DNA from 2 places in the Halomonas sp. DP5Y7-2 genome. Region 2 is predicted to be linked to the other one. Evidence: riboswitches for the same ligand, from Rfam matches in the RefSeq annotation. Region 2 holds a riboswitch; the other holds the start of a gene.
What was found. A riboswitch is a leader RNA that binds a small molecule or an ion and turns the genes downstream of it on or off. The one in region 2 is predicted to bind thiamine pyrophosphate.

Region 1 (4,317 bases), 120 kb from region 2:
CGGGCCCAGGGTATAGAAGGGCGCCTCGTCGCAGTACTCGAGCTGCTTGTCCATGTTCTCCTTGATCAGGTGCATGGGCACGTGGCCGGGCCCTTCTATCATCACCTGCACGTCGTGCTTCCAGGCAATGTGGGTCAGCTCGCCCAGGGTCTTGAGTTCGGCCATCTGAGCTTCGTCATTGGCATCTGCCACGGATCCCGGGCGCAGCCCATCGCCCAGCGAGAAGGCCACGTCATACTGCTTGCAGATCTCGCAGATCTCCTCGAAGTGGGTGTAGAGGAAGCTTTCCTGGTGGTGATAGAGGCACCACTTGGCCATGATCGAGCCTCCCCGCGAGACGATGCCGGTGACTCGGCCTGCGGTCAGCGGCACATAGCGAAGAAGCACACCGGCGTGGATGGTGAAATAGTCCACCCCCTGTTCCGCCTGCTCGATCAAGGTGTCGCGAAAGACCTCCCAGGTCAGGTCCTCGGCCACGCCCTTGACCTTTTCCAGCGCCTGATAGAGTGGCACGGTACCGATCGGCACCGGTGAGTTGCGGATGATCCACTCACGGGTTTCATGGATGTTCTGTCCAGTGGACAGGTCCATGATCGTATCCGCCCCCCAGCGAATCCCCCAGGTCATCTTGTCCACTTCCTCTTCGATGGAGGACGTCACCGCAGAGTTGCCTAGATTGCCGTTGATTTTCACCAGAAAGTTACGCCCGATGATCATCGGCTCGGCTTCGGGATGATTGATGTTGGCCGGGATGATGGCACGCCCGGCGGCCACTTCCTGGCGCACGAACTCGGGGGTGATCTCATCCGGCAAACGGGCTCCGAACGACTGGCCGGGGTGCTGGTGGCCAAGTATCGCTTCGACCTCGTCACTGCCACGATAAGGGTCCTGAAGGGCCTGTCGACGTTGATTCTCGCGAAGTGCAATGAACTCCATTTCCGGTGTGATGATGCCGCGCCGCGCGTAATGCAATTGGGTGACGTTGCCCGGGCGGCCATCGGCGGTCCTGGTGGCGCGACGTGGTGTGCGCGTCAGCTCGAAGCGCAGCGGTGCCAGCAGTGGGTCATTGGCACGCCGGCGGCCGTACTCGGAGGTGGGACCGTCGAGCCACTCGGTGTCGTTGCGCTCCTCAATCCAGGGCCTGCGCAACTCGGCCAGTCCCTTGCGCAGATCGACCTGTACCGCCGGGTCGGTATAGGGGCCTGAGGTGTCGTACACCAGTAGCGGTGGATTGGCTTCGTCGGCGCCTGAAGTGCGCGTCGGCGACAGGGTGATTTCGCGAAATGGCACCCGCAGGTCGGGGCGGGAGCCCTCTACATAGACCTTGCGAGAGCCTGGCAGGGGAGTGACGGCGGCCTGGTCGACCCTGGCCGTCTCGGCCAGGAAGTGAGCGTCATGGCGGGATCTCGGATGAGACGAGGGATGGTCGAGTGACATAGGTGGTTTCCTCTCACGGCGGTGCAGGGCAAGTGGCGTCGCCCTGATGGTGGTAATGGCACGTCGCGAGGGAGAAGGGGGGGCGTCGAGGCCGTGGCCGTGAGCGCTTGATCCCTACGCTGGTCCTCGCCTCGATGCCGTAACATCGGGGGTATCCCCAGATCAGGTTCAACGGGTCTCATGCGCTGCATGATCTCAGCCGCTGGCTGCGGCACCCCGTCAAGCGTTGCTGTTGTCAGCTTGTCTGTGTTGTCGAGCGCGATCACCCAGGTCGATCGCCCAGTTCGATCGCCTAAAGGCGTCGTCAAGGTCAGTCGCTCAGCTCCAGTCCCATCTGCCAGAAGTCGGTCTCGAGACGGGTCGCGTCGCTAAAGATGCGCGCCAGCCGGTCGAAACGAGCGCTCGATACCTGGCTGAGCTGGTCGTCGAGCCAGTGCCTTTCGCGCACGGCCGAGGCCTGAAAGTCAGGGCTTGAGTACATGGTGATCCAAGCATCGTAGGGATTGTCGCCACCACGCAGCGTCTCGGGATGATCCGCCAGCCAGCGGCCGATGTCGGCGTAGCCGACCATGCAGGGCGCCAGGGCGACGTGCAGGTCCAGCAGATCACCACGACTGCCGGTGTCGAGGACGTAGCGGGTATAGGCCAGGGTGGCACGTGCCTCCGGTAGACGGCTGAGCTCGCTGTCGTCAATGCCCCATTCTCGGCAGTAGGCAAGATGCAGGCCCAGTTCGACCTCGAGGATCGTCTGCATCCCCTTGAAGGCCCCCTGCAAGCTCTCCAGGTCCTGGCTCTTGTAGGCAGCAAGGGCGTAGGCGCGTGAAAACTGCAGGAGAAACAGGTAGTCCTGCTTCAGATAGTGGCGAAAGCTGGCGTCATTCAGGTCGCCGCGCCCAAGTGCACGAACGAAGTCGTGCTCGGTATAGCGCCGCCAGTCGTCGCGGCAGGCAGCGATCAGATCGTTGAAGCAGTAGCCCATGATAGCTCCGGCATAGTGGATCCGGTGGGCGGGGCAGAGAAGGACGGCGGGGAGGAAGGGCAGGCCCCCGCAGGGAAGGCGTGCCACCGCCTGATTCCCTACGCCGGTTCAAGGTGTGAGTCCACACCGCACCCGGATCAGGTTCCACGGGATCGGTGCTGTCGGGCTGCTACACCACGCTGGCCCTGCACCATCTCAGCCGGATTGACCGGCACCCCGTCAAGCGAGTCGACCGCAGTCTAGCACGCCCTTGCGGCTTTGCCAGACACCACTTTCGGATAGCATCGGAAGGGGGCGTCAAGGGAGGTTGTCGAGAGAGACTATCTAATGATGACGCCGCGGCCATGAGGGGCATGGCCGCGGCGTCCTGCAACGACGCTGATGATGGCTGATGATGGATCAGCGACGATCTGGCGTGGGGGTGTCGATCGGGTGGCCAGGGTCGCTGTGCACCTCAGCCGATTGATGGGGGCGCCGGAAGGACTGCACAGGCATGTCTCGGGGACGCTCGCTGGGGGGAGCGGTTGGCGCGCCCGACGAGGGTAGCTGACTCTCGATGTGTAGATCGGCGACGACCCTGGGGGGGCGTGTCTCACTGGGTACCAGCAGAAGCCCGGCGCGGGCCAGGCGGCGGCCGATGGTCAGGCTGGAGCTCCAGCGCACCAGCGGAGCCGCCAGCACCAGGCCGAGCCAGACGGGCGTCAGCCAGAGAAAGAAGCTCGGAGTGTAGGCCCAGGTGACAAGAGCCCACACCGCACCAATCAGCGACCACAGCCAGGTATGGCGGAAGGCTTCCCGCCAGGGCAGTGCCCGCCCCTCTCGGGATAGCGGGTCCCAGGCAACGGTACGACCGGTCAGCACCTGGATCACGAAACGGCTGTGGAAGACCATCATCAGCGGTGCGATCAGCATGGCGAACAGGGTCTCCACCAGCATGCTCAAGACCAGTTTTGGGCGTCCCCCGTAGCCCTCTGGATCCCGCATGAGACCAAGTATCAGTCCCAGCACCTTGGGCATCAGCAGCATGCCCAAGGTGCCGATCAACAAGGGAATGATCAGGTTGGGCGGAGCGATGGGCCAGTCAGGGAACAACTGCGAGCTGGCGGTGAAGAAGTTCGTGGGAACGAGCGCCCTGATCAGCGCATCGATGGTACTGATGACCAGGATCGCCAGCCACACCAGCGACGACAGGTAGGCCAGCGCGCCGAAGAAGAAGTGCAGACGGCTCAGCACATGCAGGCCATGGCCATTCAGCAGGCGCAGATGCTGCAGGTTGCCCTGTACCCAACGTCGATCACGCTTGGCATAGTCGAGAATGTGGCTGGGCATTTCCTCATAGCTGCCGCCCAGGTCGGTGCGCATGCGCACCTGCCAGCCGGCCCGGCGCAACAGCGCTGCCTCGACAAAGTCATGACTGAGGATATCGCCACCCAGGGGCGGCTTGCCGGGGAGCTCGGGAAGGCCACAGGCGTCGGTGAACGCGTCCACCCGAATGATGGCATTGTGGCCAAAATAGTTGGCTGCGGTGGCGTGCCAGAAGCTCAGCCCTGCCGCCAGCATGGGCGAGTAGAGCGCGGCAGCGAATTGATTGCAGCGCCCGAACAGACTTTGCTGGCGCACGGGAATGGGCACCGTCTGCAGTAGCCCCAGCCGAGGATTGGCCATCATCTCGTCGATGAGCTCGACCACCGTGGTCCCGCTCATCAGGCTGTCGGCGTCGACCACCAGCATATAGTCGTAGTGGCTGCCCCAGCGGGTGCAGAAGTCGCTCAAGTTGCCTGCCTTGCGCCCTGCGTTGCTGTCCCGGTGGCGATAGTGCAGCCGGCAGTGGCCCTCGAGTCGCTGCTGCAGCGCTGCCATGGCGGCCTTTTCTTCCGCCACGACGGCGTCGTCGGTGCTAT
Region 2 (4,317 bases):
GCTGGCCATGGGCAGGTGCTGGAGGAAGCCCCAGAGTCCGGATACCGCGCCGCTGTCATTGATGATGCTGACCAGATCCAGCGTTCCATCCATCTGCCATTTGAGGGCGGACCCACCCCAGATGGCAAACCAGACCAGGCCGAAGACCGAGGGCAGAATCCAGTTGATGATGAGGAACTCCCTGAGCGTTCTGCCGTAGGAGATACGGGCCAGAAACAGTCCCATGAGGGGGGCGTAGGCGATCCAGATCGACCAGTCATACATCGTCCACCAGGTGACCAGCGCTTCGCCACCAGACTCCTTGGTATCGAAAGCCCAAAGAAAGAAGTTGTCTGCCCAGTAGCCGAGGCTTGTCACCGAGAGGCTCAGAATATAGTTGAGGGGCCCGACAATGATCAGAATCGCGACGAAGGCATAGAAGATATAGGCGTTGATCGATGACAGCACGCGGATGCCGCGTTTCAATCCCGAGACAGCGGAGGTGATGAAGATCGCCGAGATCGCAATCGTCAGCACCAGCCAGGTCATGGCGTTGGATTCGATGCCGTACTGTGCCTCGATGCCTGAGCTGATCAATGCCAGACCTGCGCCAAGAGAAGAGGCCAGGCCGAGCGCGATGGCCAGAACGGAAATGATATCGATCAGGGACCTTACCCAGATCTTGCTGCCGTGCCTGCCCAGTACGGGGCTGACGGTTGAGGAGATCGAGAAGCGTTCTCTGCGGTTAAAGTGCATGTAGCCGATCATCAGCCCCACGATGGAATAAAGCGCGTAGGGAATGAATGACCAGTTGTGGAAGCTTCTTGCCAGGGCAAAGATGGCGGCCTCGCCACTGCCGGGAGCGAAGCTCTGGTGACTGATTTCGCCGTAGATGTTGCCTAGATAGATGATCGGTTCATTGACGGAGTAAGTGACGACTCCCGTGGCAATCCCTCCCGTCAGCGCCATGGCGAAGGTGGCAGCGAAGGAAAAGGTAGGCGTTGCATCCTTGCCACCCAGCCGAATATCACCGGCCCGGGAGAAGAAGATGAAGCCCGACACCACCAGGGCCGTTACGGCAATCAGCTGATACAGCCAGCCAAAGTCAGACAGGGAGATGTAGAAGACCCCTTTGGCAACATCGACCAGCATGTCGTTGTTGATGAGGCCAGTGGCCACGGCCACCATGATGATGGAAAAGGTGGGTATGAAGACGGCTTTTCTTAGCGGCCTTCTGCTGGAGGCGGACATATTCTTGTTCTCCACGGGTGATGGCGTTACCAGGTGGCGCAGTGGATCAGCATTGTCGGGTGTTGTCATCGGCCGATCTCACAGCTGCGTGTGGCAGGCTTAGGGAAACGCTGCACCGATGCCTGAGCGGAGGTGCTCAGCGCTTCCTTGACGAACCGCTGATGCGGTCCGTCAATCCGTCATAATGTATATACAATAAAAATCGAAAAGGCTAGAGCCGAGTGAGCTGGCGATCACGTCAGCTCCCTGAAAGACAGATCGCTCTTCTATTAATTTATCTTTGATAAACAATGCGTTGGATGTCCTTCTAAGCTTCGATCCGATAATGGGTAGTACCAAAGTAGGGGGTGGTAGCAAGGTAGGGGGAGTGTCAGGACAGAGGGTGAGAAGAAGGCAGAGTAACACGCTGGAGGGCAAGGAAAGCCCGAAGCCATGAAGGTCGAAAGATGTCGCTTAAATGTGTATACATTTGCTTGGTGAACGGGCCGGGGCGCGATAGGGTTGTCGCGGTGTGTGCCAGGATGGCAAATCAGGGTAGGCCCTTTCATCTGCTTGATACCCGCTGTCTTGTTCCGGGCAAGGTGATGGGCTAAGGTCGAGATCGCATGACACGGGGTGTCCTGGCTGAGCCAGGGCTGAGAAATACCCGTCGAACCTGATCCAGTTCATACCGGCGAAGGGATGTCAGCGCAGTCGTCTGTCCCTGGCTCGACGTGCGTTCCCCGCCTCGACCAAGGACTCATCGCATGACCCCTCCCGATACCTCTCCTGTTGTCGACCCCATTGCGCCTGATATCTCCGCTCAAATTGTGCTGATTACCGGCGCAGGACGTGGTCTGGGCGCTCACTTGGCACGCGCCTTCCTGCGAGAAGGCGCTCGCGTGGTGGTCAACTACCGCCGCAGCGTAGAAGGCGCCCGGGCGCTGGTCGCTGATTACCCGGAACACGCCTTGGCCGTCGCTGCGGATGTGTGCGATCGGGATGGCGTGGAGGCCATGTTGGCGAGGGCCAGTGAGCGCTTCGGTGGACCTGTGACTACCGTGATCAACAATGCGCTGCCGGACTTTGCATTCAATGGGGACGCACGGCCTGGACCTGACTCGTTGAGCTGGGAGCATCTGGACCATCAGCTTCAGGGGGTGGTGCGTGGTGCGCTCAATACAGTGCAGGCAGCGCTTCCCGGCATGCGCGAGGCGGGTGTCGGGCGTGTCATCAATATCGGTACCAACCTGTTCCAGAACCCGGTGGTGCCCTACCACGACTACACCGCGGCGAAGGCGGCGCTGCTGTCGCTGACGCGCACGCTGGCCCACGATCTCGGCCCTGACAATATCAGCGTCAACATGGTCTCCGGCGGTTTGCTGCGCACCACGGACGCTTCCAGCGCCACACCCGATGCGGTGTTTGACCTGATCGCCGCCAGCACACCGCTGCGGCGGGTGACCACCCCGCAAGAGTTTGCAGACGCGGTACTACTGTTGGCTTCCCCGTGGGCCAGGGCAATTACCGGGCAGAATTTGATTGTCGATGGCGGACTGGTGAAAGGCTGATGACCTCCATGCACTTGAATCTCTTCATCCTGGGCTGCGGTCATCACAAGGCGGCCTGGCGACATCCTGATTCCAGCGTCGAGCGATTGGCGGATATCGCCTACTACGAGGAGCTGGCCAGGCTTGCCGAACGAGGTCGCTTGGATGCCGTTTTCTTTGCCGATGGCCATGCCGCGGGCAATGTTGCAGATGGCCCGCTGTGGACCTTGGAGCCGCTGACAATGCTTGCCGCGATGGCGCGTGCCACACAGCATATTGGCCTGATCTCGACCGTCTCCAGCACCTTCCATACTCCCTTTCATGCGGCTCGCATGCTGGCGTCGCTGGACCATATCTCGGGCGGTCGGCTTGGGTGGAATCTGGTGACGTCAATGTTCGATAGCGAGGCGCGCAATCATGGTCTGGAAGGCATGCCGGGCCACGCGCAGCGCTACGCTAGAGCGGAAGAGTTTGCCAATACCGTGCTGGCGCTGTGGGACTCCTGGAGCGATGGCGCGCTGCTGCGAGATCGCCACGGCGATTATGCGGATGCTGCTCAAGTGCAACCGATTCATCACCGCGGCGAGCATTTTCTGGTCGATGGCCCCTTGACGGTGCCGCGCTCGCCACAGGGCCATCCCGTGCTATTTCAGGCCGGGGCATCAGCACAGGGGCGTGACCTGGCGGCACGCTATGCCGAAGCCATTTACGCGGTGGCCTACGACCTGCCATCGGCCCAGGCTTACTGCGCTGACCTCAAGGCGAGGGTGAAAGCCGCAGGCCGTCCAAGGGTGGCGATCATGCCGGGGCTTGTGACCTACGTCGGGTCTACCGAGGAAGAGGCCCGACGCAAGCAGCGTGAACTCGACGAGCTGCTGCCGGTAGAGGCCTCGCGGCGACAGTTGAGCCAGTTTATCGGCCAGGACGTCAGTCACTGGGAGCTGGATGCGCCCGTGCCCGCGCTGCCGCCGCTGGAGGCTTTCACGGGTCCGAAAGGACGCTATGCCACCATCCTGCGCATTATCGAGAGTGAACGGCCAACCCTGAGACAGCTAATGGGACGGCTTGCCGCCGGAGGTGGGCACTGCACGATGGTGGGCACGCCGGAGGGGATTGCCGATGAGATGCAGCGCTGGGTTGAGCAGGGTGGGGCCGACGGCTTTAACCTGATGCCACCCTCACTGCCTCACGGCATCGAGGACTTTATCGAGCAGGTCGTGCCGGAATTGCAGCGACGTGGGCTCTTCCGCCGGGAATACGTGGGCAAGACGCTGCGCGATCATCTTGGATTGTCACGCCCCAGCTGCTGAGCGGGCGTCTTGCTCACGCTGCTGATACGACAGCCTCTATAGCCACAGCCGCCATAACAGCGGGGGAGCTAGCCCCGCCGTTATGGTTTCGGTTAAGTGGCGTCGGTTTGATTGCCTTAGGGAAACACTGCATAAATTACTGCGCTCGATATCTCGGCTGCTGGCGGTGCTCAAGATCCTCATTTAACCGCATGTAAACTCCGGTCTTTCCGCTCCGGCAGCTACCGACCTGTCATCGCTCGAAACAT

Region 1: linked by a shared signal. The riboswitch ahead of thiC (phosphomethylpyrimidine synthase ThiC) and the one ahead of KUW18_RS00030 (3-oxoacyl-ACP reductase) in region 2 are both predicted to bind thiamine pyrophosphate.

Annotation. Positions count from the first base shown of each region.
Region 1 covers NZ_JAHVHY010000001.1:121,855-126,171, reverse strand. Annotated here, with positions in the region: gene thiC (phosphomethylpyrimidine synthase ThiC) at 1-1,437, opposite strand, end outside; TPP riboswitch at 1,532-1,666, opposite strand; gene tenA (thiaminase II) at 1,748-2,416, opposite strand; TPP riboswitch at 2,494-2,645, opposite strand; gene mdoH (glucans biosynthesis glucosyltransferase MdoH) at 2,816-4,317, opposite strand, start outside.
Region 2 covers NZ_JAHVHY010000001.1:5,075-9,391, reverse strand. Annotated here, with positions in the region: gene KUW18_RS00035 (BCCT family transporter) at 1-1,299, opposite strand, end outside; TPP riboswitch at 1,832-1,929, shown strand; gene KUW18_RS00030 (3-oxoacyl-ACP reductase) at 1,977-2,780, shown strand; gene KUW18_RS00025 (LLM class flavin-dependent oxidoreductase) at 2,780-4,069, shown strand.